Regions from separate parts of the Pseudomonas fluorescens genome, predicted to be linked through region 2. Evidence: riboswitches for the same ligand, from Rfam matches in the RefSeq annotation. Region 2 holds a riboswitch; the other holds the start of a gene.

Region 1 (14,522 bases), 1.5 Mb from region 2:
GTTCCTGGACATGCACTCGCTGCGCAAGTGTCTGCGGCGTGTCGTGCAACTCTACCGGTATTACTGCCTGTACGACCAGTGGTCCACCATCGAGTTCCTCGGTGACGAAGTGCACGGAGCAGCCGTGCTCCGCATCGCCGGCCTCGAGCGCGCGCTGATGAGTGTGTAACCCTTTGTATTTGGGCAGCAGCGACGGGTGGATATTGAGCAGACGACCCTGATAGTGGCGCACGAAATCAGCGCTGAGAATACGCATGAAGCCGGCCAGTACCACGAGTTTTGGTTTGAATTCGTCGATCAGTTCGATCAGGGCAGCATCGAAGGCCTCGCGACCTTCGAAAGCCTTGTGATCCAGCGAGCGGGTGGCGATACCCGCGTCACTGGCGCGTTGCAGGCCATAGGCGTCGGCGCGGTTGGAAATCACCGCAGCGATGCGGACCGGGCTGTCGCCGGTCCGCGTGCTGTCGATCAGAGCCTGCAAGTTACTGCCGGTGCCGGACAACAGCACCACGACATCACAGGTTGCGGACATTAATGAGCCTTAAGGTTCTGCAGATCAACCTGGGCAGCGCCTTCGGCAGCGGCAGCGATCTGGCCGATGACCCAAGGCTGTTCGCCGGCGTCACGCAGGGTGTTCAGGGCCACTTCAACGTGCTCCTGAGCCACGCAGATCACCATGCCCACGCCGCAGTTCAGTACGCGGTGCATTTCGGTCTCGTCGACGTTGCCTTTCTCTTGCAGCCAGTCGAAGACCGCCGGGCGAGTCCAGCTGGCCACGTCAACCACGGCCTGAGCGCCTTTTGGCAGAACGCGCGGAATGTTGTCCAGCAGGCCGCCACCGGTGATGTGGGCCATGGCTTTGACCGCGCCGGTGTCTTTGATCAGCTTGAGCAGCGGCTTCACGTAGATGCGGGTCGGGGCCATCAGCAGTTCGGTCAGTGGCTTGCCGTCGAGCTGAACGGTTTCAATGTCGGCACCCGACACTTCGATGATCTTGCGGATCAGCGAGTAGCCGTTGGAGTGCGGGCCGGACGATGGCAGGGCGATCAGCGCATCACCGGTGGCGACTTTCGAGCCGTCGATGATTTCGGCTTTTTCCACGACGCCGACGCAGAAGCCGGCCAGATCGTAGTCTTCGCCTTCGTACATGCCAGGCATTTCAGCGGTTTCGCCGCCGACCAGGGAGCAGCCAGCCAGTTCGCAGCCTGCACCGATACCGGTGACCACGGTGGCAGCTACGTCGACGTTCAGCTTGCCCGTGGCGTAGTAGTCGAGGAAGAACAGCGGTTCTGCGCCGCACACCACCAGATCGTTGACGCACATGGCGACCAGGTCCTGGCCGATGCTGTCGTGCTTGTTCAGGTTCAGCGCCAGGCGCAGCTTGGTGCCGACGCCATCAGTACCGGAAACCAGCACCGGCTGTTTGTAACCGGCCGGGATCTCGCAGAGGGCGCCGAAACCGCCCAGGCCGCCCATGACTTCCGGGCGCGCAGTGCGCTTGGCGACGCTCTTGATGCGTTCGACCAATGCTTCACCGGCGTCGATGTCTACACCGGCGTCCTTGTAGCTCAGGGAGGGTTGCTTGCTCATGATCCAGGCCTTTAGGGGAGGGGATTCAGGGGTAACGACCGAGTTCAGCGGGAACATCGAAATCGAGAGGGCGATGGCCTTACGCGAATTTCGGGGTGCCCGGCTGTTGCCGGTCTGCGAAGGCGCGCGATTTTATCAGGCTTGAGGGGCAGCGGCCATCCTCGCGCCGACGGGCAGGGGCATAATCGACTGAAATTTTTTGCAATTGTGCCGGGCGGCTGCCTGTATAAGGTGTGCCGATTAACCGTCTATCGTTATCACTGTGCAAAAACTTACCGCTAGCGTGTGAGTGTTTTGCGATGGCAGATTGTCACAGCCTTGCTTAACCGGTTCACGCGGCCTGTTCCAGCCGCTCCTGTCGACGGGAATTTTCCATGCGTTTTTGTAAATTGTTGGTTGTGGGTTGTTTGTCGTTGGTCAGCCTGGCGAGTCATGCCGAAAACCTCAAGGGTCTCTATCAAGTGCGCCAGCCGGTCAGCAGCCAAGCGCCGGAGGAGCGTGATCGCGCCACTCAGGCGGCACTGGATACGCTGGTGTTGCGCCTGACCGGTGACCCCAAGGCTCCGCAGAATCCAGGGTTGGCGGCGATTCGCAAGGATCCGCAGCAGATCATCAGTCAGTTCGGTTTCGATGCCGGGCCGCCGGAGGTGCTCAAGGTCGATTTCGATCCGGCCACCACCGAGCAGGCGCTGCGTCGCGCCGGGCTGTCATTGTGGGGGGCGAGTCGGCCGTCGATTCTGAGCTGGTGGCTGAACGATTCGACTGAAGGTTCGAGCCTGGTCGGCGACGGTCAGGCAGCGGCTGCACCATTGCGTTCTGCGGCTCAGCATCGCGGCTTGCCGCTGCGTCTGCCGCTAGCGGATCTGAGTGAGCAACTGGTGGCTACCGCGCCAGTGCTGGATGGCACCGATCCCGCGCCATTGCGCGGCGCTTCGGAGCGTTACGGCGCGGATGCGTTGCTGGCGGTGCATGCGCACGAAGAGGGCGGGCAGTGGCAGGCCAAGTGGCATCTGTGGCTGGGTGATCAGAAAGAGGCCGGCAGTGTGCAGGGCGCCGATCAGGCTGCCGTGGCCGATGCCGTGATGCTGGCGGTGGCCGAGCGTCTGGCGCCGCGCTTTGTCGCCAAGCCTGGTGCTTCGGGCCAACAGACCCTGGAAGTGCAGGGCATGAATCTTGAGCATTACGCCACGCTGCTGCGGTTACTCGAACCGTTCGGTGTGCGTCTGCAAAGTGTCGATGGTGATCGCATCGTGTATCGGGTCAACGGCAGTGCCGATCAGTTGCGCGCGCAGTTGTCGCTGGCGAAGTTGCAGGAGTTGCCGGCCGAAGCACCGACGCCAGTGGCAGCGCCGCAGCCAGCGGTGGCAGGTGCAGCGCCTGTTGCGGCTCCAGCGCCTGCACCGGTAGCACCTTCGTTGCGGTTTCGCTGGTAAGTCTTTCCTTATATAGAAGCAGTGGGAGTGGTAAATGGCCGATACGCGGCGTTGGTTCTGGCTCGGTGGGGTAGTCCTGCTTTGCGCATTTGTCTGGTTGCTGCATCCGATCCTCACGCCGTTTCTGGTGGCGTTGCTGCTGGCGTATCTGTTCGATCCGCTGGTGGATCGGCTGGAGAAACTCGGTTTGTCGCGAACCTGGGGTGTGATCGCGGTGTTCGCCTTGTTCACTCTGATCGTCACCACGTTGCTGTTGGTGCTGGTGCCGATGCTTGCCAAGCAGTTGGTGCGTTTGTATGAGTTGGCGCCGCAAATGCTTGACTGGCTGCAGCACACGGCGCTGCCGTGGGCGCAATCGAAGCTGGGCCTGTCTGACGGCTTCTGGAAGTTCGACAAGGTCAAGGCGGCGATCAGCGAACACATGGGGCAGACCACTGACATCGTCGGTGTGGTGCTGAGTCAGGCGACGGCCTCGAGTCTGGCGCTGATCGGCTGGCTGGCGAATCTGGTGCTGATCCCAGTGGTGAGTTTTTATCTGCTGCGCGACTGGGACGTGATGATGGCCAAGATCCGCAGCCTGTTGCCGCGTGATCGTGAAGAAACCATCGTCTCGCTCGCCGGTGAGTGCCACGAAGTGCTCGGCGCTTTCGTGCGCGGGCAACTGCTGGTTATGCTGGCGCTGGGCGTGATCTACGCAGCGGGCCTGATGATTGTTGGTCTGGAACTGGGGCTGTTGATCGGCCTGATCGCAGGCCTCGCGGCAATCGTGCCGTACATGGGTTTTGTGATCGGTATTGGCGCGGCGCTGATTGCCGGGCTGTTCCAGTTCGGTGGCGACCTGTACCCGATGATCGGCATCGTTGCGGTGTTCATGGTCGGGCAGGCGCTGGAAGGCATGGTGCTGACGCCGCTGCTGGTCGGCGACCGGATCGGCCTGCATCCGGTGGCGGTGATCTTCGCGATCCTGGCCGGCGGCGAGCTGTTCGGCTTTACCGGTGTGCTGCTGGCATTGCCGGTGGCGGCGGTGATCATGGTGCTGGTGCGTCACGTGCACGATTTGTACAAGGACTCGGATATTTACAGCGGGGCAGATGATCCCGAGTTGTAATCCGATCACGGGCGGCCCGGCATTGTGCCGGGTTGGCCCGTGTTTTGCGGCGGGGTGTTTCGATACCGCGTCAGAGAAACTGTCATAAAACCAGCGTGTTAACGCAAACCTTTGATTTTGCTTGGGGTCTGTCGCATTGTGCGCTCAGCTTCACGGGTATAAACTTCGCAAACTTTACACAGAGGCCACTAACGGTTCCTTGAGAACTGTTCAGTCAGCATGAAACCGATTCAGCTGCCCCTAGGTGTGCGTCTGCGTGACGACGCCACCTTCATCAACTACTACCCAGGCGCCAATGCCGCTGCACTCGGCTATGTCGAGCGCCTATGCGAAGCCGACGCCGGCTGGACCGAAAGCCTCATCTACCTGTGGGGCAAGCATGGGGTAGGGCGTACGCATCTGTTGCAGGCGGCGTGTCTGCGTTTCGAGCAGATGGGTGAACCGGCGGTGTATCTGCCGCTGGCCGAGCTGATGGATCGTGGTATCGAAATCCTCGACAACCTTGAGCAGTACGAACTGGTCTGCCTGGATGACTTGCAGGTGATTGCCGGCAAGCCGGACTGGGAAGAGGCGATGTTTCATCTGTTCAACCGCCTGCGTGACAGCGGTCGACGTTTGCTGATTGCCGCTTCAACCTCGCCGCGCGAGCTGCCGGTGAAACTGGCTGACCTCAAATCGCGCCTGACCCTGGCGCTGATCTTCCAGATGCGTCCGCTCTCCGATGAAGACAAATTGCGTGCCCTGCAATTGCGCGCGTCGCGTCGCGGTCTGCATCTGACCGATGAAGTCGGGCACTTTATTCTGACTCGCGGCACCCGCAGCATGAGTGCATTGTTCGACCTGCTCGAACAGCTGGATCAGGCCTCGTTGCAGGCGCAACGCAAGCTGACGATTCCGTTCCTGAAAGAGACCCTTGGTTGGTAGCCAGCCCTTGAAATACGAGGCTTTCAGCACGTTTCGACATATTTCAGGCGCCAGAAAATCCGCGTTTCCGCAACGTATGCAGACCGCGTATCGAGTCAAATGGGCTTAAGCGCTTAGATGTAAACGAGAAACCGGGAAGTCACAAAAAGATCGATTGAATTTGCAAATGAGGCCGATAGCGGGCATAGTCTCGGCTTCTTTACAACTTCAGCCACGGTCGTGCCCATGCTAAATCGCTTCGCACCCCTCGTGCCTCTCGCACTCGTCACCCTGTTGTTCGGTTGTGCTGCTCATTCTCCAGTTCAAGAGCAGCCTCAGCAGGTTAAAAATTCTGCCACTGCCCAGTCTTCCGTTATTTACCAGGAAGAGCTGGACACTGAAAAAGAACTCTCGGACTTCAACAAGAAGCCGTACGAGCTTCCGGTTCTGGCCGACAGTATCCTTGAACGCGGCATGTCCCTGATCGGTACCCGTTACCGTTTCGGCGGTACCTCTGAAGCCGGCTTCGACTGCAGCGGTTTCATCGGTTATCTGTTCCGCGAAGAAGCCGGCATGAATCTGCCGCGCTCCACCCGTGAAATGATCAACGTGGATGCGCCTCTGGTCTCGCGCGGCAACCTTGAGCCGGGCGATTTGCTGTTCTTCGCCACCAATGGTCGTCGCGGTCGTGTAAGCCACGCCGGGATCTACCTGGGTGACAACCAGTTCATCCACTCCAGCAGTCGTCGCAGCGGCGGTGTTCGCATCGACAGCCTGGGTGACAGCTACTGGAGCAAGACCTTCATCGAAGCCAAGCGCGCCCTCGCGATGGCTCCGACCGTGGTCACCGCTCGCAAGTAATTCCCCCGTTGTCGCCACGTCCGTGGCGACAAAAACGGTGCCCGGCAAGGGAGTAGACCTAGACTTTACAAGGTGAAGTTAAAGTCTTACTTGAAGTTTGCCGCGTAGCCGCTAGAATCCTGTATCTATATTGATGGCAAACCGCCTGCGTGCTGCGCAGGCGGTTTTGTTTCTGTCCATTCGGCAGAGAAAGCCGCAGCCAGATCAGGATGTTCTGCTTATGACGATGTCGGCCCGCCTCACAGTGATTTTCTTCGCAGCGCTGCTCAGCGCCTGCGCCAGCCGTACTCCGCCGCCTGCGCCCGTGGTACGCGCCCCGGTGGTGTTCGGGCCTTCCCAGGCTTTTTCGCCGGCTGCTGAAGACGTGCTGTTTCGCGCGCTGGGCCTGGTTGGCACGCCTTATCGCTGGGGCGGCAACACACCGGATTCCGGGTTTGATTGCAGTGGCCTGATCGGTTTCGTCTACCGCGATGCCGCCGGTATCTCCTTGCCGCGCTCCACCCGCGAGATGATCGTGATGCAGGCGCCGAATGTCGGCAAAGAGGGTTTGCAGACCGGCGACCTGATCTTCTTCGCCACCAATGGCGGCTCGCAGGTCAGTCATGCGGGGATCTACGTCGGCGAAGGGCGCTTCGTGCACGCGCCGGCCACCGGCGGCACGGTGAAGCTGGACAGTCTGTCGAAGGCGTACTGGCAGAAGGCGTACCTGAGTGCCAAGCGGGTGTTGCAGCCGGAGCATCTGGCGCATAACCCGTAAACGCTGAAAATCTAAATGTGGGAGCGGGCTTGCTCGCGAATGCGGTGTGTCATTCATCCATGATGTTGAATGACCTGACGCTTTCGCGAGCAAGCCCGCTCCCACATTTGTTATGTGTCGGGCCCTGATTTATTTAGCGGCCGACACCCGCCAAACCTTGTTCCCCACATCATCCGCCACCAGCAAACCACCTTGCTGGTCGATCACCACGCCCACCGGGCGGCCAAGTGCGTTCTCGTCCTTGTCGAGGAAACCGGTCAGCACATCCACCGGTGCTCCGTTCGGCTTGCCAGCGGCGAACGGTACGAAAATCACTTTATAACCACTGTGCGGTTTGCGGTTCCACGAGCCGTGTTGACCGATGAACGCGCCTTCCTTGAACTGCGCCGGCAGGCTGTTGCCTTCGGCGAAGGTCAGGCCCAGCGAGGCAGTGTGCGGGCCGACGGCGTAGTCCGGGGCGATAGCTTTGGCCACCAGATCCAGATTTTGCGGCTTCACCCGCACATCCACGTGCTGACCGTAATAGCTGAAGGGCCAGCCATAGAAGCCACCGTCCTTGACCGAGGTGATGTAGTCCGGCACCAAGTCGCTGCCGATCTCGTCACGCTCATTGACCGCTGTCCACAGCGCACCCGTGGTCGGTTCCCACGCGAGGCCGTTGGGGTTGCGGATGCCCGAGGCGAAGATCCGGTGGTTGCCGGTGGCGCGATCAACTTCCCAGATCGCCGCGCGACCTTCTTCTTTATCCAGACCATTCTCGCCGACGTTGCTGTTCGAGCCGACAGTGACGTACAGCTTGCTGCCGTCCTTGCTGGCGATGACATTTTTGGTCCAGTGATGGTTCAGCGTGCCGCCCGGCAGATCGGTGACTTTGATCGGCTGGGTCTTGATCTCGGTCGCGCCGGATTCGTAGTGGAAGCGCAGCAGGCGATCGGTGTCAGCGACGTACAAATCGTTACCGACCAGGGTCATGCCAAACGGCGAATTGAGATTTTGAAGAAACACCGTGCGGGTCTCGGCCACGCCGTCGTGGTCGGCGTCGCGCAACAGGGTGATGCGGTTCGGGCTCGGCACACCAGCGCCGGCCTTGCCCATGACTTTCTTCATCACCCAGCCACGAATGCCGCTGCTGTCGTCAGGCTTGGGCGGAGCGTTGGTTTCCGCCACCAGCACGTCACCGTTGGGCAGCACGTAGAGCCAGCGCGGATGATCGAGGCCTTCGGCGAATGCTGCGACTTGCGTACCGGCTACGGCGGTCGGTTTACCGCCTGCAGGCCAGCCGACCGCCGGGGCGATGTTCACCGTCGGGATCAGGGTTTTGTTTGGTTCAGGCAGCTTCGGTGATGGACCGGTGCCGTCAGAAACTTGCAGGCTGGAGGATTCACCACAGGCGGCGAGCCCTCCGGCGAGGGCGATGACGAGAGCGAGTTGGGTTTTGCGCATTACTGATCTTCCCTATGAATGCATGCCTAATCATAGAGGAGTGTGCGCACCCGATGGTTCAACCGCTCAACCGCGGGCCTCTTTGAACAGCACGGCGATGCCCGGGTGATAGTTGCCCGCTTCGCTGCGCAACTTGCGGTAGGCGTAGGGGAAATACCAGGCCACGGCGCAGCAGTGTTCCTTTTGCAGGTCGTCGACCATGTCCTGCAACTCTTCGGGGCTGGCGCTGTGTTGGGCTTTTTGCGGGGCGACGAACAGGCAACCGAGCTTGAGGTCGCTGGCAAAACTGATGCGTTTGGCGTCGCTGGTGATGTCCAGCAGGGCCTGGGTCAGATTGAGGTTGTTGACCCGTGGCCAGCGCTGGGTGGCCTGAAGGTAGGCGCGGTCTTCGGCGCCGGCGATGAACAGATCGGCGCGGGCATTGCGTTCGCCTTCCTCGTTCTGCTTTCGGGTCGAGGTATCACAAAGGGTCACCAGCTCGGCCATCCAGGCGGCCGCGGAGAGCAAGCCGAGATTGGCTTTCTCGTCATGCCAGTAAGGGGTGTCGTTGTCGCCGCGTACAGCGTTGTAGCGGTCGATACAGTCAAACCAGCGTTCAAGCATCGGGCGCAGGAATTCCAGGCGCGGGTTGCTGATGATCATGCCTTGCATCGTCATCATCCTTATTGTTGTGATGTGCTTTTCAATCAAAAGCATGGCTCTTTGATATCACTTGTCTCAGTGTGGCACAAGATTGGCGTCAGATAATTGATCGACGGCAGTTATTCGCCCGACGGCCCCCTCTTTAATTGACGCTCCACCCCCAACCCTCTAACCTTCGCGGCTTGTTTCAGGTGCTCTGTGACGCATGTCGACAGAGTGAAACAGGGAAGCCGGTGAGGGTTGTCTTCAGGCGAAGCACGATCACGATCCCGGCGCTGCCCCCGCAACGGTAAATGAGTGAAAACTGTGCATTGAGCCACTGTGTCGACGACGCGGGAAGGCGCGCAGTCAGGCGATTCGCCGCTCATGAGCCCGGAGACCGGCCTGATCCATCCAGCGGCATCACGGTGGGCGATGCCAGGCTTTTTGCCGTCTATTCTTGTGCCTGCCCGCCGTTATCCAGCCTCAACGGAGAGCTCCCCCATGACCGATTCCCCCGAGCGCGACGAACGCCATCTGGCGCGTATGCAGCGCAAAAAAGCCGTGATCGACGAACGCATCGCCAATTCGCCTGACGAATGCGGTCTGGTGCTGGTGCTCACCGGCAATGGCAAAGGCAAAAGCAGCTCGGCGTTCGGCATGCTCGCCCGCGCCATGGGCCACGGCATGCAGTGCGGCGTGGTGCAGTTCATCAAAGGCCGCAACAGCACGGGCGAAGAACTGTTCTTCCGCCGTTTCCCCGAGCAAGTGCGCTTTCACGTGATGGGCGAGGGCTTCACCTGGGAAACCCAGGATCGCCAGCGTGACATCGCCGCCGCCGAAGCCGCGTGGGAAGTGTCCCGCGAGCTGCTGCGTGATCCGTCGATCGGCCTGGTGGTGCTGGACGAACTGAACATCGCCCTCAAGCACGGCTACCTCGATCTGGATCGAGTGCTCAGTGACTTGCAGGCGCGTCCGCCGATGCAACACGTGATCGTCACCGGTCGCGCGGCCAAGCCGGAAATGATCGAGATGGGCGATACCGTTACCGAAATGGGCATGCTCAAACACGCCTTCCAGGCCGGCATCAAAGCGCAGAAAGGCGTCGAACTTTGAATCAACCACGTCACTGCCCGGCGGTACTCATCGCCGCGCCGGCCTCCGGTCAGGGCAAGACCACCGTCACCGCCGCGCTCGCGCGCTTGCATCGCAACCAGGGGCGCAAGGTGCGCGTGTTCAAGTGCGGCCCGGACTTCCTCGACCCGATGATTCTCGAGCGCGCCAGCGGTGCGCCGGTGTATCAACTGGACATGTGGATGGTCGGCGAGCAGGAAAGCCGCCGTCTGTTATGGGAAGCCGCCGCCGAAGCCGATCTGATCCTGATCGAAGGCGTGATGGGCCTGTTCGACGGCACGCCGTCCAGCGCCGATCTGGCGCGGCATTTCGGCGTGCCGGTGCTCGGCGTGATCGACGGCACCGCCATGGCCCAGACCTTCGGCGCATTGGCGTTGGGGCTGGCGCGTTACCAGCCGGATTTGCCGTTTGCCGGCGTGCTGGCCAACCGTGTCGGCACCTTGCGTCATGCGCAATTGCTCGAAGGCAGCCTCACCGAAGGTTTGCGCTGGTACGGCGCGCTGTCCCGTGAGACCGGGATCGAGTTGCCGAGCCGCCATCTCGGTCTGGTGCAGGCCAGTGAACTGAATGATCTGGATCTGCGTCTCGACGCCGCCGCCGAAGCCTTGGCCAGCAGTTGCGAGGTAGCGCTGCCACCGGCCGTGGCATTCGCCGCGCCTGAAATGATCAGCGCTGAACCGCTGCTCGACGGCGTGCGCATTGCTGTCGCTCGCGATGAGGCCTTTGCCTTCACCTACGGCGCCAGTCTCGACCTGCTACGGGCGATGGGCGCCGAGTTGAGTTTCTTCTCGCCGATCCGCGATACGCAATTGCCCGAGACCGACAGTCTGTATCTGCCCGGCGGTTATCCGGAATTGCACCATGTCGCGCTATCGCAAAACGTGGCAATGCTCGATGCAATCCGTGCGCACCACGCCGCTGGTAAACCGCTGCTCGCCGAATGCGGCGGCATGCTCTATCTGCTCGACGCGTTGACCGATGTTGACGGCACCCGCGCCGAACTGGTCGGCCTGCTGCGCGGTGAGGCGGTGATGCAAAAACGTCTGGCGGCACTGGCACTGCAAGCGGTGGATCTGCCAGAGGGCTCGCTGCGTGGGCATACCTATCACCATTCCCTGACCAGCACCGAACTGACGCCGATTGCCCGGGGCCTGAGTCCGAATGGCGGGCGTGGGGCCGAGGCGGTTTATCGGGAAGGGCGGATGACGGCTTCGTATGTGCATTTTTACTTTCCGTCGAATCCTGCGGCTATCGCGGCGCTGTTTGTGCCAGATCTTGAGGCCGCCTTCGCGAGCAAGCTCGCTCCCACATTGGATCACCTAACCCCTGTGGGAGCGGGCTTGCTCGCGAAGAGGCCATGACCGACAACGCATTCACTGAGGCCGAGCGCACAGCGGTCTATAAAGCCATCGCCGAACGCCGCGACATGCGCCACTTCACCGGCGGCACCGTCGAACCGGAGCTGCTGCGCCGTCTACTCGAAGCCGCGCATCAGGCGCCCAGCGTCGGCCTGATGCAGCCATGGCGCTTCATCCGCATCAGCGATCGCGGCTTGCGCGGGCAGATCCAGAACCTCGTCGAAGAAGAACGTGTGCGCACCGCCGAAGCCCTCGGCGAGCGCTCTGATGAGTTCATGAAGCTCAAGGTCGAAGGCATCAACGACTGCGCCGAAGTGCTGGTCGCAGCGTTGATGGATGATCGCGAAAAACATATTTTCGGCCGTCGTACGCTGCCGGAAATGGACATGGCCTCGCTGTCCTGCGCGATTCAGAATCTGTGGCTGGCGTCCCGTGCCGAAGGACTGGGCATGGGCTGGGTTTCACTGTTCGAACCGCAGGCACTGGCCGATCTGCTGCAGTTGCCGGCCGGGGCGAAGCCGCTGGCAGTGTTGTGCCTGGGGCCGGTCAAGGAATTCTATCCGGCGCCGATGCTGGTACTCGAAGGGTGGGCGCAGGCGCGGCCGCTCAATGAGTTGCTGTACGAAAATTATTGGGGAGTGAGTCAATGAGTGTGGCGTTGTTGAGTGTCGCCGCGGTCGCGCTGGATGCGCTGCTGGGTGAACCGAAACGCTGGCATCCGCTGGTGGCGTTCGGCAATTTTGCCGGACGCATCGAGCGCCGTTTCAATGCGGGCGGGCGCGGCTGGCGCAGTCACGGGGTCACCGCGTGGGTGATTGCGGTGCTGCCGCTGACGCTGCTCGCCACTGCGTTTTCCTGGGCACCGTACGTGGGCTGGATCGTCGAGATTCTTGCGCTGTATTGCGCCCTCGGCATGCGCAGCCTCGGTGAGCATGTCGCGCCGGTAGCCGCCGCCTTGCGCGCCGATGATCTGGAAGAAGCGCGCAAGCGTGTCGGCTATCTGGTCAGCCGCCAGACCAGCGAACTGGACAGCACCGCTGTTGCGCGCGCGGCCACCGAGTCGGTACTGGAGAACGGCAGTGACGCGGTGTTCGCCGCGCTGTTCTGGTTTGTCGTGGCCGGCGCGCCGGGCGTGGTGCTCTATCGCCTGAGCAATACGCTCGACGCGATGTGGGGCTATCGCAACGAACGCTTCGAGCGCTTCGGCTGGTGCGCGGCAAAAATCGACGACGTGCTCAACTATATTCCGGCCCGGCTGGTGGCGCTGACCTACGCGCTGCTGGGCAACACTCGGCTCGCCTGGAAATGCTGGCGCAGCCAGGGCCCGCAATGGGACAGCCCGAATGCCGGTCCGGTGATGGCGGCCGGTGCCGGTGCATTGAATGTCGAACTGGGCGGGCCGGCGATCTATCACGGCGAACTGCATGAGCGTCCGCAACTGGGCGAAGGTGCGCCGGCCGATGCCGATTCGATTGATCGCGGCTGGCAATTGGTCCAGCGCGGGGTATGGTTATGGCTGCTGATTCTCTGCGTGGGGGCTGAATTCTATGCTTGAGCACGGTGGCCGGCTGCGCAAGGCTGCACTCGATTACGGGATTGCCGAGGCCGACTGGCTCGACTTATCCAGCGGCCTCGCGCCGTGGCCGTTTGCGGTGCCGGAGATTCCGCTGCGCGCCTGGGCACGCTTGCCGGAAACCGACGACGGGCTGGAACAGGCCGCGTGTGATTACTACGGCGCTTCGCAGGTGCTGCCGGTGGCCGGTTCGCAGATGGCGATCCAATTGCTGCCGCGTTTGCGCCGCGCCGGCAAGGTCGGTGTGTTGTCGCCGTGTTATGCCGAGCACGCCGAAGCCTGGCGTCGCAGTGGTTACATCGTGCGCGAAGTGCTGGAGCAGGAAGTCGAGTTCTTTCTCGACAGCCTCGACGTGCTGGTGGTGGTCAATCCGAACAACCCCACGGGTCTGAGCCTGACCCCGGCGCGGCTGCTCGACTGGCACGCTCGGCTGGCCCAGCGTGGCGGCTGGCTGGTGGTCGATGAAGCGTTCATGGATAACACACCGCAGCTGAGTCTGGCGTCGCATACCCATCAAGTTGGCCTGATCGTGTTGCGCTCGTTCGGCAAGTTTTTCGGTCTGGCGGGGGTGCGTCTGGGCTTTGTGCTGGCCGAGCGCAAACTGCTCAGATTACTCGTGGAACAGGTCGGGCCCTGGGCGGTCAGCGGGCCGACGCGGGTGCTCGGTCAGGCTTGCCTGCAAGACACCGAAGCGCACACCCGGCAACGCATTCGCAGCGATGAAGCCAGTGAACGCCTGGCATTGTTGCTGGAGCGCTATGGCTTCAAACCTCAGGGCGGTTGCGCGTTGTTTCAGTGGCTGATCACCGAGCACGCGCCTGCGCTGCACGAGTTCATGGCCCGACGCGGCATCCTCCTGCGCATCTTCACCCACAACAGCAGCCTGCGTTTCGGCCTGCCTGCCAACGCCGCTGAAGAAGCGCGTCTCGAACAGGCGCTGCAAGCCTTTGCCAAGGAATCGAAATGACCACGCTGATGGTGCAAGGCACCACGTCCGACGCCGGTAAAAGCACGCTGGTGACGGCGCTGTGCCGCTGGGCCACCCGTCAGGGCGTGGCGGTGGTGCCGTTCAAACCGCAGAACATGGCGCTCAACAGCGCGGTGACCGCCGACGGCGGCGAGATCGGCCGGGCGCAAGCGGTGCAGGCGCAAGCGGCGCATCTCGAACCACACACCGACATGAACCCGGTGCTGCTCAAGCCCAACAGCGACACCGGCGCGCAGGTAATCATCCATGGCCGTGCGGTCACCAGCATGAACGCGGTGGCGTATCACGACTACAAAGCCATCGCCATGCAAGCGGTGCTCGCGTCGCACCAGCGACTCAGCGCGGCATATCCGCTGGTGATGGTCGAAGGCGCTGGCTCGCCGGCCGAGATCAACCTGCGTGCCGGTGACATCGCCAACATGGGCTTTGCTGAAGCGGTGGATTGCCCGGTGCTGCTGATCGCCGACATCAATCGCGGCGGCGTTTTCGCGCATCTGGTCGGCACGCTGGAGTTGCTTTCGCCGAGCGAACAGGCACGGGTCAAAGGTTTCATCATCAATCGTTTTCGCGGTGACATCGCCTTGCTCCAACCGGGCCTCGACTGGCTGGAACAGCGCACCGGCAAACCGGTGGTGGGCGTGCTGCCATACGTGATGGACCTGCATCTGGAGGCCGAGGACGGCATCGACCAGCGCCAGACCGGCAAGGCCGAGCAAGTGCTGAAAGTGGTGGTGCCGGTGCTGCCGCGCATCA
Region 2 (14,522 bases):
ACCTGGCCGATCTGCTCTCCAAGCAGAACACTCCAGGCATCGGCATCCGCGTCTTCATCACCCAGCCTGGCACCCAGTACGCCGAAACCTGCATTGCCTACTGCAAGCCGGGCGAAGAAAAACCTGAAGATACCGCGCTGGGGCTGAAAAGCTTCACCGCCTATATCGATTCGTTCAGCGAAGCGTTCCTTGACGACGCCGTCGTCGATTACGCCACCGACCGCATGGGCGGCCAACTGACCATCAAGGCGCCAAACGCCAAAGTCCCGATGGTCAATGCCGACAGCCCGGTCAACGAGCGCATCAACTACTACCTGCAAACCGAAATCAACCCGGGGCTGGCCAGCCACGGCGGTCAGGTCAGCCTGATCGATGTGGTCGAGGACGGCATTGCCGTGCTGCAGTTCGGCGGCGGCTGCCAGGGCTGCGGCCAGGCCGACGTGACCCTGAAGGAAGGCATCGAGCGCACCTTGCTCGAGCGTATTCCAGAGCTCAAAGGTGTGCGCGACGTGACCGACCACACGCAGAAAGAAAACGCCTACTACTAAGGTGTTCGCTGCGGACATGAAAAACGGCGCCCCGTGAGCGCCGTTTTTTTTTGCGTGAAATTCAATGACGCCTTCGCGAGCAAGCCCGCTCCCACATTTGAGCGCATTCCAAATGTGGGAGCGGGCTTGCTCGCGAAAGGGCCTTCATGGGCGATAGAGGTGCGCATGCCCCGCGCGATACAGCGACGACTCGCTAAACACCTCACTCCCCAACACCCGTCCCACCAGAATCAACGCCGTGCGCCGAAACCCTTTGGCCGCAACCTTCGCGGCAATATCCGCCAGCGTCCCCACCACCCAGTCCTGATCCGGCCACGTCGCCCGGTGAATCACCGCAATCGGGCAATCCGCGCCGTAATGCGGCAGCAGTTCGGCGATGATTTTCTGCAGATGATTGACCCCCAGATGAATCGCCATGGTCGCGCCATGCTGCGCCAGACTGCTCAGCTCCTCACCCGCCGGCATTGCGGTCTTGTCCGCGTAGCGGGTCAGAATCACGCTCTGCGACACGTCCGGCAGTGTCAGTTCCGCGCCTAGCAAGGCTGCACACGCTGCGGTCGCGGTGACGCCGGGAATGATCTCGAACGGAATATTCAGCTCGCGCAGATAACGAATCTGCTCGCCAATCGCGCCATACAGACTCGGATCACCCGAATGCACCCGCGCTACGTTCTGGCCCTTGGCATGGGCGGATTTGATCAGTTCAATGATCTGCTCCAGATGCAATTCGGCGCTGTTGACCACGGTTTCAGCCTGATGCCCCTCCAGCACCGCAGCCGGTACCAGCGAGCCTGCGTAGATGATCACCGGGCAACTGCGGATCAGCCGCTGACCTTTGACAGTGATCAATTCCGGGTCGCCGGGGCCGGCGCCGATGAAGTAGACAGTCATGAAGAAATCCTGTGAAAAACGGGGCAGGGCAACGCTTCAGATGAAGATTGCTCATGATCAAACGGGGCGATTATCGGGATTTTACGCAGCGCCGGCCAATGCCAAGGTCGCCTGAGCGTATTTTTGCCGGGAAATCAGCAGCTTTGCCGGTGCCTGAATCAACTGCTCGGCAAGGGCCAGGGCAGCACTTTCCGCCACCCCGTAGCAACCGGTGCGCTCATAGGCGATCTGCGAATGGTGACTGAGTCGCTGCTGGTAACTGGCCAGTTCGTCGCTGCTGAAATACAACAACGGCAACGCCAGTTGGCTGGCCAGTTCCTGCAGGCCGGGTTCATCGCGTTTAAGATCGATACTGGCCAAGGCCTTGACCGCTTCAAGTTCTATACGATGCGCCTGCAACGCCTGATCGAGTAACGCGCGCAGCGTGCTGACCGGGCAGCCGCGCTGGCAGCCCAGGCCGACCACAAAGGTCGGCGCTGCGCGGTCATCGGTCATGCGTGGTATTGACCATCGCTTTTGCGGCGGAACAACCAGGCGCTGATCAGGCCCAGGGCCAGCCAGAACGCCACGTTGGTCAACTGCGAAGCGATTTTGAACTGGGCTTCCAGCGCCTCCGGGGCGAGCATCGAATGCACTTCCGGTTGTGGCGCGCCGATCACGTGCGGCACGGCGAGGATCGCCACGCCCAGCAGCTTCATCAGCCAGTGGCGGCTGAACACAATCAACGCCAGGCCAACAGCGGTGGAAGCGGCGGTGCCGATCCACCAGGTTTGCCGCGACGCCAGATCGGCTGCAGCGGTGCCCGGCAGTTCAGGCGGCAGGCCCAGGGTCGGCGCGAGGACGAAGGTCGCGTAACCGGCCAGGCCCCAGAGCAGGCCTTGCGAGGTTTTGGTCGGTGCACGCAGGGTGTACAGGCCAGCGAGCATCAGGGCGAAACCGACCGCCACCACCAGGTTGCCGCCGGTGGTCGAGACCACGCGTTGCCAGCCGTCTTCCGGCTCCCAGGCTTCGGCGTCATGGGTGTGTGCGGCCGTGCCGGCGGCGTGTTCGTGAACGGCCACCGGTTCGGACTTCTCGAAGGTTTCGGCCTGCAGAATCAGTGGCGAGACCCAGAAGCTTTGCAGCAACGTCAGCAGCAGGGCGGCCAGCAGGCCGGTGAAGCCTGCGGTTTGCGCGATACGCTTGATCATGTCTGCAGGTCTCAGTGGCACGGGAACGCGGCGCTGTGGCGGGTATCGTGAGCGGCGTTGTGCACCGCTTCGATGTGCGAGAAACCGGCGAAGTACACAAGGCTGGCACCCAGAATCGACGCGAAAATCGCGGCGGTCAGGCGTTGGCTCAAGGTGGCGGTGCTGGAGATTTTGTCGGTGTTGCTGCCGGTGCTGCTGATGATCGACATGGCGCTTCCCTCTGGAGTGTCAGCGGGTGATATAGAGCGCATGAAAACCCCTGCGGGTCGGGCACGCAAAGGTTCGAACAGCGCCCGCCCACCGCGGGTTTGTTATGTTCAGCGACGCACAATGCGCACTGTGTGTTGCGGGCCGGTCTCCGGGCTCACGAGGGGTTGGCGTCTGGCCGACCTGCAAGCGTCACCTTCCCATGCCGTATGGCACAGTGGATCTGACGCTTCGCTCGCTTACCGTTGCGGGGGCAGCACCGGACTGACATGGCTTTGAGTAAAGCACATGATTCACCGGTTTCCCGTTTCACCCTCTGAAGGGCACCCGTAACAAGTTGTGTAGGAGAGCATGGGTTGGGGAATTTAGTCAATTTTGGGGGTGGATCCGTTGCTGCGGTAACGGCCACTTAGGGTTCCGCCCTTACGGCGGGTCACTTTTGGCAAACGCCCCAAAAGTAACCAAAAGGTCTATGCCCTGACGTTCGGCCCTCGCCTAGGCTCGGGTTCCTTCGCTGCGGGATTCATCCGGGGGGCAGCGCCTACGGTTTGCTTCGCTGCACCTCCTCTCGCTGTGTTTGGCTGCGCCAAACGGTCGCTGCGCTCCCACCCCGGATAAATCCCTCCACTCAGCCTGCCGACGGGCCCTCAGATCAAAAGCGGTACTCGAGCTAACGCTCATTGTGTTGAGTGGGGCGGCTTCGCCGCATGGGGCTGTACACAATCTAAACTGTGGGAGCGGGCTTGCTCGCGAAGGCGGCCTGACAGCCGACCAATCTCTAACTGAATACACTCACTCCCGTGTAGGAGCTGCCGAAGGCTGCGATCTTTTGATCTGCTTTGGCTTTGGCTTTGGCTTTGGCTTTGGCTTTGGCTTTGGCTTTGGCTCTGGCTCTGGCTCTGGCTCTGGCTCTGGCTTTTGATGTGGCTTTTGATCTTCTGCCCCTTCGGCAGGCCGAGTGTAGGTGTTCATCCGGGGGTTAGGCGCGCAGCGCCATGCGGCGAAGCCGCATACATCGAGAGGAGGTGCAGCGAAGCAAACCGGAGGCGATGCCCCCTGATGGACACCGTAGCGAGGGAACACTGAGCCTCAGCGAAGTGCCGTACGCCGGGGCAAAGCCTTTTGGGTTACCTTTTCGGCGTTTGGAAAAGGTGACTCGCTGTAAGAGCGAAACCGCCAGAGGCAACACCCGAAGGAACGGATATGCCCCCAAACCCCAAACCTCAAACCCGGCGTTTGGAAAAAGTGACCGCTGTAAGAGCGAAACCATAGGAGGCCGTTACCGCAGCAACGGATATGCCCCCAATCCAAAAAAAAACCAAAGCATTGACCCATCCTCAAGCCATGCGTAGCCTTGCGCTTTCGAGGTTCTTCGGCCCACGCCGAAGCTAAGAAGGGAACGCGGTCAAAGCCGCGGCTGCCCCCGCAACTGTGAACGGTGAAGTTCGTTGCCACGCCACTGCCAGCTCAATCCACTGAGCCCGCGGGAAGGCGCAACGAACGCCGGGCCCAAAGCCCGAACACCGTCAGCCAGGAGACCTGCCTCGTCACAGATTTCTCACTACAACCGGGCGGGGTGATCCGGTGGCGAATTCTTCCGCGCGCACGTTCGCAGCGGATCTCGTCCCGTATGCCCGCCACCTTGCGAAAGGGCATCCGATGAAAACACTGGCCAAACTCCCCGTCACCATCGTCACCGGTTTTCTCGGCTCGGGCAAAACCACCTTGCTGCGGCACATGCTCGACAACGCTCAGGGCCGTCGCATCGCCGTGATCGTCAACGAATTCGGCGAACTGGGCATCGACGGTGAGATCCTCAAGCAATGCACCATCGGCTGCACCGAAGAAGAAGCCACTGGCCGCGTCTACGAACTGGCCAACGGTTGCCTGTGCTGCACGGTGCAGGAGGAGTTCTTCCCGGTGATGCGTGAACTGGTCGCCCGTCGCGGTGACCTCGATCACATCCTGATCGAGACGTCCGGTCTGGCCCTGCCAAAACCGCTGGTACAAGCCTTCCAGTGGCCGGAAATCCGCAGCGCCTGCACCGTGGATGCGGTGATCACCGTGGTCGACAGCCCGGCCGTGGCCGCCGGAACCTTCGCCGCGTTCCCGGATCAGGTCGATGCCCAGCGCAAACTCGACCCGAACCTGGATCACGAATCGCCACTTCATGAGCTGTTCGCCGACCAACTGGCCAGCGCCGATCTGGTGATCCTCAACAAGGCCGACCAGACCAGCGCCGAAGATCTGGCTCGCGTTCGCGCCGAAGTCGCTGAAGAACTGCCGCCAGCGGTGAAAATCATCGAAGCCAGCAACGGTCGCCTGCCGCTGGACGTGCTGATCGGCCTCGGTGCCGGATCCGAAGAACATATCGACAGCCGCCACAGCCATCACGATCACCACCACGACGGTGATGACGACCACGATGACCACGATCACGACGCCTTTGATTCGATCTCGATCGAACTGCCACAAGCCGACGAAAGCCTGCTGCTCGACGCGCTGACGCAACTGGTTGTGCAGCACGGCATTCTGCGCGTGAAGGGCTTCGCGGCGATTCCGAACAAGCCGATGCGCCTGTTGATTCAGGGCGTGGGCACGCGTTTCGACAAGCACTTCGACCGCCAGTGGGGCGCTGACGAAGCGCGCGTCACCCGTCTGGTGCTGATCGGTCAGGAACTCGACGCCGCGCAACTCGAAGCGCAACTGCGCGCCGCGCTCAGCGTTTAAGCCATGCACCTGCTCAGGACCCAGCCCGGCGGTTTCGTGTCGGATGACAACATTGCCGACCTTGGACAAACCCCCGCCGAGCTGGTGATCCTGTGCAGCGGCGACTCCAGCCTGGCGCTGCTCGCCGAAGCGGCGCAGCAATTGCCCGAGGATTACCCGAGCCTGCGCCTGGCCAATCCGATGCAGGTGCAGAATCACGCCTCGGTCGATCTGTATGTCGATGAGGTGTTGCGGCACGCCAAGGTCATTCTGATTTCGCTGCACGGCGGCATCGCTTATTGGCGTTATGGCGTCGAGCGACTGGTGGAGTTGTCCGAGCGCGGGGTGCAGGTGATTCTGGTACCGGGGGATGATCGTCCCGACCCGGAACTCAGCGACCTGAGCACCGTGCCCGCCGAAGATCGCGACCGTCTCTGGCAGTTCTTGCGTCAGGGTGGCATGGGCAATGCGCTGGACTTCTTCCATTGCCTGGCCAACCGCTGGCTGGCGCGCGACTACGCCTGGGGTGAGCCGCAAGCGCTGCCGCGTACGGCGATTTACCAGCCACAGAAAAACACCGCCGCACTGAGCGACTGGCAAGCCGAATGGCTGCCCGGTCAACCGGTCGCGGCGGTGTTGTTTTATCGATCGCATTTGCAAGCGGCGAACACCGCATTCATCGATGTGTTCTGCCAGCGCTTGCAGGCGGCGGGGCTCAATCCGTTGCCGATCGCGGTCGCCAGCCTGAAAGAACCCGGCTGTCTGAGCGTGGTCGAGGACTGGCTGGACGAGGTCGAGGCGGCGGTGATTCTCAACACCACCGGTTTCGCGCAGTCCAGCCCGGAAGCCCCGCACCTGCGGCCCTTCCGGCGCAATATTCCGGTGATTCAGGCGATCTGCGCCCAGGACAACGAACCGGGTTGGCGCGACAGCGAGCAGGGCCTTGGCCCGCGAGATCTGGCAATGCACATCGCCTTGCCGGAACTCGACGGGCGCATCATCAGCCGCCCGATCAGCTTCAAGGACCTGGCCTGGCGCAGCGAGCGCAGCCAGTCCGACGTGGTCTGCTATCGGGCGCAACCCGAACGCATGGATTTCGTCGCTGAACTGGCGCGGCGCTGGAGCGATCTGGCGCGGCTGCCGAACACGGAAAAACGCATCGCGCTGATCCTCGCCAACTACCCGACCCGCGATGGTCGAATCGGCAATGGCGTCGGTCTGGACACGCCGGCGGCGGCATTGAATATCCTGCGCGCGTTGCAGGCGGAAGGCTTCCCGTTGACGGCGGAGTTGCCGGACAGCGGCACCGAGCTGATCCAGCAATTGCTCGGCGGCGTCAGCAACGACCTCGACAGCATCGACCTGCGTCCGTGCCAGCAAAGCCTGGCGATGGATGCCTATCTGGCGATGTTCAATGCGCTGCCGGAAGCCAATCGCGCGGCGGTGCTGGAACGCTGGGGCGCGCCGCAAAACGATCCGATGTGCCGCGACGGGCGGATGATGATCGCCGGGCTGCGTTTTGGCCTGACCTTCGTCGGCATTCAACCGGCGCGCGGTTATCAGGTCGATCCGAGTGCGGTGTACCACGACCCGGATCTGGTGCCGCCGCACGGCTATCTGGCGTTCTATTTCTGGCTGCGTAACACCTACGGTGCGCACGCAGTGATTCACGTCGGCAAGCACGGAAACCTCGAATGGTTGCCGGGCAAGGGCGTCGGCCTTTCGGAAAATTGCTGGCCCGACGCATTGCTCGGGCCGCTACCGAACATCTATCCGTTTATCGTCAACGATCCGGGCGAGGGTGCCCAGGCCAAACGGCGCACGCAAGCGGTGATCATCGACCACTTGATGCCGCCGCTGACCCGCGCCGAAACCTACGGCCCGCTGCGCAATCTGGAATTGCTGGCCGACGAATATTACGAGGCGCAACTGCTCGATCCGCGTCGCGCCCGCGAGCTGCAGCGCGACATTCTGCAACTGGTGCGCGAAACGCAGATCGACCGCGAACTGCAACTCGACGCCGGTCTGGACAGCGACGCCGATGCAGCGATCTGGCTGCCGCGTCTGGATACCTATCTGTGTGACCTGAAGGAATCGCAGATCCGCGATGGCCTGCACATTTTCGGCGAGTCGCCGACCGGACGTTTGCGCATCGACACGCTACTGGCGTTACTGCGTATCCCGCGTGGCGACGGCAAGGGTGCGCAGTCGAGTCTGCTGCGGGCGTTGGCCAAGGCGTTTGAGTTGGGCTTTGATCCGCTGGATTGTGTGCTTGCCGATCCGTGGAGCGGCCCGCGTCCGCCAGAGCTGCAAAGCGTCAGCGACGAAGTCTGGCGCAGCGCCGGTGACACCCGCGAACGCCTTGAGCTATTCGCCACCCAACTGATCTCCGAAACAGTGCACGCCCTTTGTAGGAGTGAGCCTGCTCGCGATAGCGGTGTGTCATTCAACACTGAATTGCCTGACCTGACGCCATCGCGAGCAGGCTCACTCCTACAGGAACCGAGGGGGGCTGAAGTGAGGGCAATCATTGATAGCCTGCGCGAAGTCGTCGCCCCACGCCTCGACGCCTGCGGCCCCGCCGAAATGCGCGGTCTGCTCGACGCCCTCAGCGGCCGCTTCGTCCCCGCCGGCCCAAGCGGCGCGCCCAGTCGTGGCCGTCTCGACGTGTTGCCCACCGGGCGCAACTTCTACTCGGTGGACGTACGTAATCTGCCGACCACCACCGCGTGGCGCATCGGATTCCAGTCCGCCACGCTGATTCTCGAGCGGCACCTGCAAGATCACGGCGATCACCTGCGCCAGCTCGGTTTATCGGTGTGGGGCACGGCGACCATGCGCACTGGCGGTGACGACATCGCCCAGGCCATGGCGTTGATGGGCGTGCGTCCGGTCTGGGCCACCGGCAGTCAGCGCGTTGATGACTTCGAAATTCTGCCGCTGAGCCTGCTCGACCGGCCACGAGTCGATGTCACGCTGCGGGTCTCGGGCTTCTTCCGCGATGCCTTTGCCAATTTGATTCGGCTGTTCGACGCGGCAGTGCAAGCGGTAGCGGCGCTGGACGAGCCGGATGACCTCAATCCGCTGGCCGCCAAAGTCCGCGCCGAGCGTGAGGCGCTGCTGCAATCGGGGCTGGATGCCGACGCGGCGCGGCGCCAGGCCGGCTGGCGGATCTTCGGCGCCAAACCCGGAGCCTATGGCGCGGGCGTACAGGGCGCCATCGACGGTCGCCTGTGGCAGACCCGCGAGGATCTGGCCGAGGTCTACCTGAACTGGGGTGCCTACGCGTACGGCGGGGCAGACGAGGGCACCGCCGCCCGCGAGCAGTTCGTCCAGCGTCTGAGTCAGGTGCAAGCGGTGCTACAGAACCAGGACAATCGCGAGCACGACTTGCTCGATTCCAACGACTATTACCAGTTTCAGGGCGGCATGCTCGCGGCGGTGGAAACCCTGCGCGGCGAAGCGGCGGCGAGTTATCACGGCGATCACAGCCAGCCGGATCTGCCGAGAATCCGTACCCTGAAAGAAGAGCTGAACCGGGTGATCCGCTCGCGGGCGGCCAATCCGAAATGGATCGACGGGGTCAAGCGTCATGGCTATAAAGGCGCCTTCGAACTGGCGGCGACAGTCGATAACCTGTTCGCTTTCGACGCCACCACGCAACTGATCGACGATCATCAGTACGCGTTGCTGGCAGATGCCTATCTGCTCGATCCGGCGACCCGCGATTTTGTTCGTGAACACAATCCGCATGCGCTGCGTGATATGACCGAGCGCATGCTGGAAGCGCAGCAGCGCGGGATGTGGCAGGAACCCGGCGTGTATAAAGAAGCACTGGAAAACCTGCTGCTGGATATAGAAGAAGACACCTGACACACCACAACATTTTGTAGGAGTGAGCCTGCTCGCGATAGCGGTGTATCAGCCAACCTATTTGTCGCTGACCCACCGCTATCGCGAGCAGGCTCACTCCTACATTGAAATGAATTCACACCGACCATGACCGAGTATTGAAGATGACCGACACCCCGCATTTCCCGCTCTCCGCCGTGGTCGGCGCCGATGACCTGAAACTCGCGCTGTGCCTGACCGCCATCGACCCGAAAATCGGTGGCGTGCTGATCGAAGGCCCGCGCGGCATGGCCAAATCGACCCTGGCCCGTGGCTTGGCTGATCTGCTGGCGAGCGGACAGTTCGTCACGCTGCCATTGGGCTCCACCGAAGAGCGTCTGGTCGGCACTCTTGATCTCGACACGGCGCTGAGTGAAGGACGGGCGCAGTTTTCTCCCGGTGTTTTGGCCAAGGCTGACGGCGGTGTGCTGTACGTCGATGAAGTGAACCTGCTGCCGGATCATCTGGTGGACCTGCTGCTCGATGTGGCAGCCAGCGGCACCAACCTGATCGAGCGCGACGGTATTTCCCATCGGCATTCGGCGCGATTTGTATTGATCGGCACGATGAACCCGGAAGAGGGCGAACTGCGTCCGCAACTGCTTGACCGGTTCGGCCTGAACGTCGCCCTTAGCGGCCACACCGCGCCGACCGAACGCGGGCAGATCATCCGCCGCCGCCTGGATTTCGACAGCGATCCACAGGCGTTCTGCGCGCAGTGGGAAGCCCGGCAGCAAGCGCTGCGCGAACGCTGTGAACAGGCGCGCATCGCCTTGGCGAGCATTGCGCTGGACGACGACGCGTTGGCGAACATCACCGAGCGTTGTTTTGCGGCGGGTGTCGATGGCTTGCGTGCCGATCTGGTCTGGCTGCGGGCGGCCCGTGCGCACGCAGCATGGCGCGGCGCTGCAGCGATTGCCGAGCAGGACATCGACGCCGTGGCGGAATTTGCCCTGCGGCATCGCCGTCGCGAATCCCCTTCTTCCAGCCCTCAGCCACCCGCGCAGAGCCCGGCCAAATCCCAGGCTGAACCAAGCGAGGGGCAGGGGCAGTGGGGTGATATGCCCGCCCCGGCACTGGCCACTGGCGCTCGCCGCGAAGTGCCGAGCTGGCCAAAAAAGTAACCGGCATTCGTCCCCGATCCGACGCGGGGGCGAATGCCAGACCCCGCGCCGGACGCCTCGACCACGGACGCCAGGGCCAGCGCCACGCTGCGCGCAGCGGCCTGGTGAACTGGCCGGGCACGCTGCTCAATGGTCGGCCGCAGACTCGTGAAGATCTGCAGTTCCAGTTGCGTACTCGAACTCCCCATGAGCTGTGGCTGGTGATCGTTGATGCCTCGGCTTCAACGCGTCGGCATCAGGCGCTGAGCGATGCCAAGGGGTTGCTCGCGCAATTGTTCGATGATGCTTATCGGCAGCGCGCGCGACTGGCCTTGCTGACCGCCAGCGGCAGCGCGCCGAAATGGCAGGTGCAAGGTCTGAAAGCATCGAGTGGCTTGCGCACCTGGCTGGAGGCGTTGGGGGCGGGCGGCGGCACGCCGTTGGTGGCGGCGTTGACGCAGGCACAGCAATGGCTGGTGCAGCGACAAAAGCGCTTCCCGGCCGAGCAGCAGCGCTTGCTGGTGGTCACGGATGGGCGTTTGAAAGCCTTACCGTCGATGCCGCCGCTGGAGTGTCCGGGGCTGTTGATCGACATTGAGCGTGGGCCCATCCGATTGGCACGGGCGCGGGAATTAGCGGCGGCGCTGAATGCGGATTATCGGCATATTGATGATGTGTGAAGTCTGAGCGGGCCTCTTCGCGAGCAGGCTCGCTTGTATGTTTAGACTTGAAGGGGTGGGCGGGACTACAGACTCGATTCTGACTCTGACCAGTACAGACCGTGGGAGACTTCTCGTCCCGCCCCTTCTACCCAAAGCGCCAATAAGGAATTCATCGGTAAACCGACGACAGAGACAAGCCAGCGCAACGGTAGACCCCAACAAGCTCTTAAACCCTAGCTCCGAGGATTCGTCATGACAATCCTTACTTCGCAGACGGTTGTTGGTATCGATATCGCCAAGGCCGAAATCGTTGTCTATCGCGCCGACCTGGAAACCATTGAAGCGGTCAAGAATGATCGTGCCGCCCTCAAACGTTGGCTCAAAACTCTGCCCGCGCAAAGCGCTATCGCTGTCGAAGCCACCAATATCTACCATTTGGAGACTGTTGATCTGGCTCATGCGATGGGACATCAGGTCTATGTGGTGGATGCTTATCGAGTCAGCCACTATCGTCGCGGTGTCGGTCAGCGAGCCAAAAATGATCCCTGCGATGCACGCGTGCTCGCACGCTATCTGACGAATGAACAAAGCAAACTGCGGCTTTGGAACCCGCCTCCTAAAGCCTACACCGTACTGAAAAGCTTGCTGCACAGACGCGCGACGCTGATTCAGAACCATACGGGTCTGATGTTGAGCTGGGCCGACGAACCCTTGCTGAAGAAAGAACGTACGGCTCAGCAAAAGGCATTCGAGCGATCCGACAAGGTCATTCAAAACCTGCTGCGCAAAGTCAGCAAAGAGGCCGGTATTGATGACAATATTGGCCGCTGCAAAGCAATCGAGGGCGTGGGAGAGCTGACTGCAACGGGGTTGGCAACGACCTATATGCGCGGTGACTTTGCCAACAGCGACGCGTTCATCGCGTTTTTGGGTATGGATCTGACGGTGGACGATTCGGGGAAAAAGAACGGCCCGAGGTTCCTGAGCAAAAAAGGAGATCCGGAGATCCGTCGACTAGCCTACAACGCCGCAATGGCGGCGTGTCGCTCAACCAAGTGGAAGCCTTTTTACGAGTCTTACCTGGCCAGAGGCTTCTCGAAAACACAGGCATTGGTAGCTCTTGCTCGCAAGCTCTGCCGAGTGGCATTCACCCTGATGAAGAATCAGGGCGAATACCGATCAGTTTGAGATTCTAGGGTTGCTGAGCAACATAGAATCTCCCACACTGTGAGCGGTGTTCACAGATTACGAGTGCGACAAAAATCCTTGTAGGAGCCAGCCTGCTGGCGATGGCATCCACTCAATTCCAAGTGAACATGGCAATCAGGCAGCGACCCTCTATGCTCCACCCCAGCCCAATCACAAGGAGTGAATCATGCGGGTACTGGTCGCCAATCCTCAGGACGATTTTCGCGTCAAAGCCTACGCCGGCACCAACGGCGTATTACTCGCTATGGACCTCGCCGAGCCCCGACGCAAAGGCCTGCTCGGCTTCGCCATCGAGAAGCAGCAGGGCGACAAACCGTGGTTGTTCCTGTTCAACAGCCTGACATTTCCCGGCAAGGCGCACACCTTCCCCCAGTATCACGCCACGCCCAGCGATAAAGCGCCGCTGCAGAAATTCCGCTGGGCCGATTACGCGGTTAATCCGGGCACGACCATGCACTATCGCGTGCATCTGGCCTATGGCACGGCGGACGCGCCAGAACTTGGCGAATCACTGGAGCTGAGCATCACCAGTGACGACGGTCATCCGGCCAACCAGAGCGTGATCTTCAACCGCGCCGTGGCCGCCAGTCAGGCCTTCCAGCGCAAGTTTCCCGACCTCGACGCGCAGATCAGCGCCAACAAGAACCTGCCCATCGAGGCCTGGCCCGACGCGGCGCGCCTGTGGCTGGAGAACGGACTGCTGGAGCGATTGCTGGGCTTTATCGAACGTGCGGTGGACGCGCAGTGGGCGCTGGACATCGCGATCTACGAGTATCAATTGCAGGCGATCATCGACGCTGTAAATGCGGCATTTGCCCGTGGGGTTCAGGTGCGCGTTCTGTATCACGCTCAGCCTGATGATCCCGATACGACCCTGAACGAAACGAACCTTGCCAAATTGCCGGCGGCGAACAAACGCGGCCGGGTCACCCATAACATCTTTCACGACAAATTCATTGTTCTCAGCCGTGTCGATGGCGCGGGTCAGCGGCAACCGCAGGCGGTGCTGTGCGGCAGCACCAATTTCACCGCCAACGGTGTTTATCGCCAGGCTAACGTGGTGCATACGCTCGACGACGTGATGGTTGCCGCGCGGTATTTGCAAGTGTTCGAAGAAGTCTGGGCCAACCCGGCCGACATCGCTGCGACGCGCAGCTGGATCACCGAGCACAACCCGATGGACCCAACACAGGCGCTGTTCGCCGGGTTCTCGCCACGCAGCGGTGGTGGCGATTTGCGTGAGTTCGTCGAGATCATCGAGGCGGCGAAAAAGGACGTGTTGTTCGTCACCGCTTTCAGCCTGCCGGACGCGATTCTCAACGCGCTGCTCGGCAAACCGCATGACGACATCCTGCGTTACGGCCTGCAAAATACCGCGAGCAGCATCACCGGATTTCATGCCGACCGCACCGCCGAATTCGCTGCCACAGCTTTGCTCAACACCGGGCTGGAAGGCTGGTTGAAAGAAAACATGAAAGGCCAGAAGGGCAACCTGCTGGTGCACACCAAAGCCGTGATCACCGACTTCACCACCGATGCGCCGACCATCATCAGCGGCAGTCACAACCTCAGTACGTCAGCCAGTAACGGCAATGACGAGAACTTCCTGATCATTCGTGGCGACACTGATCTGGCTGATCGCTATGGCCTGGAATTGCTGCGGTTTTATGAGCATTACCGCTTTCGCTATTTCGCGAAAAAACTCGAGCTCAAGCAGGTGAGTCCGCTGGCGGTGGATGACAGCTGGACCCATGATTACTACGTGGAAGGGGATTTGCGGCAGTTGTCGCGGTTGCGTTTTGCCGGGCGATGATGTGGCGTGTTTGGTGACCCCTTCGCGAGCAAGCCCGCTCCCACATTGGCTCCTCTTTGAACTCAGAACTTGCGTCCGACGAATAACCCCTGTGGGAGCGGGCTTGCTCGCGAAAGGGCCAACAGGAAAAACACATTTCTTGTGCTCTTACAGATTTTGAAATGATTTGCCGCTGTAGAAAATGTGCCTTGAGCCTGTACGCTCCAAGGCCATTTTTCATTCAGGATTTGCATGAACACCCTCTTGGAGCCTCCCAGTCGTACCTTCTCCACGCGCCATGGCGCGGTCTTGACGCACTC

Evidence for each region. Region 2 has a riboswitch for cobalamin ahead of cobW (cobalamin biosynthesis protein CobW). Riboswitches for the same ligand answer to the same signal wherever they lie in the genome.
Region 1: it holds a riboswitch for cobalamin, as region 2 does, so the genes downstream of both, cobO (cob(I)yrinic acid a,c-diamide adenosyltransferase) here and cobW (cobalamin biosynthesis protein CobW) in region 2, are expected to answer to the same signal.

Annotation. Positions count from the first base shown of each region.
Region 1 covers NZ_CP038438.1:1,847,439-1,861,960, forward strand. The annotation lists gene purN (phosphoribosylglycinamide formyltransferase) at 1-532, opposite strand, end outside; gene purM (phosphoribosylformylglycinamidine cyclo-ligase) at 532-1,590, opposite strand; gene E4T63_RS08425 (DUF2066 domain-containing protein) at 1,965-3,023, shown strand; gene E4T63_RS08430 (AI-2E family transporter) at 3,058-4,131, shown strand; gene hda (DnaA regulatory inactivator Hda) at 4,351-5,055, shown strand; gene E4T63_RS08440 (C40 family peptidase) at 5,281-5,895, shown strand; gene E4T63_RS08445 (C40 family peptidase) at 6,116-6,652, shown strand; gene E4T63_RS08450 (PQQ-dependent sugar dehydrogenase) at 6,782-8,095, opposite strand; gene E4T63_RS08455 (hypothetical protein) at 8,162-8,746, opposite strand; cobalamin riboswitch at 8,910-9,139, shown strand; gene cobO (cob(I)yrinic acid a,c-diamide adenosyltransferase) at 9,221-9,832, shown strand; gene E4T63_RS08465 (cobyrinate a,c-diamide synthase) at 9,829-11,211, shown strand; gene bluB (5,6-dimethylbenzimidazole synthase) at 11,208-11,858, shown strand; gene cbiB (adenosylcobinamide-phosphate synthase CbiB) at 11,855-12,763, shown strand; gene cobD (threonine-phosphate decarboxylase CobD) at 12,756-13,748, shown strand; gene E4T63_RS08485 (cobyric acid synthase) at 13,745-14,522, shown strand, end outside.
Region 2 covers NZ_CP038438.1:3,347,175-3,361,696, reverse strand. The annotation lists gene nfuA (Fe-S biogenesis protein NfuA) at 1-548, shown strand, start outside; gene cobM (precorrin-4 C(11)-methyltransferase) at 693-1,439, opposite strand; gene E4T63_RS15350 (cobalamin biosynthesis protein) at 1,521-1,934, opposite strand; gene E4T63_RS15345 (CbtA family protein) at 1,931-2,629, opposite strand; gene E4T63_RS15340 (CbtB domain-containing protein) at 2,641-2,838, opposite strand; cobalamin riboswitch at 2,962-3,182, opposite strand; cobalamin riboswitch at 4,185-4,397, shown strand; gene cobW (cobalamin biosynthesis protein CobW) at 4,496-5,566, shown strand; gene cobN (cobaltochelatase subunit CobN) at 5,570-9,418, shown strand; gene E4T63_RS15320 (ATP-binding protein) at 9,562-10,560, shown strand; gene E4T63_RS15315 (VWA domain-containing protein) at 10,545-11,219, shown strand; gene E4T63_RS15305 (IS110 family transposase) at 11,454-12,389, shown strand; gene E4T63_RS15300 (phospholipase D-like domain-containing protein) at 12,577-14,223, shown strand.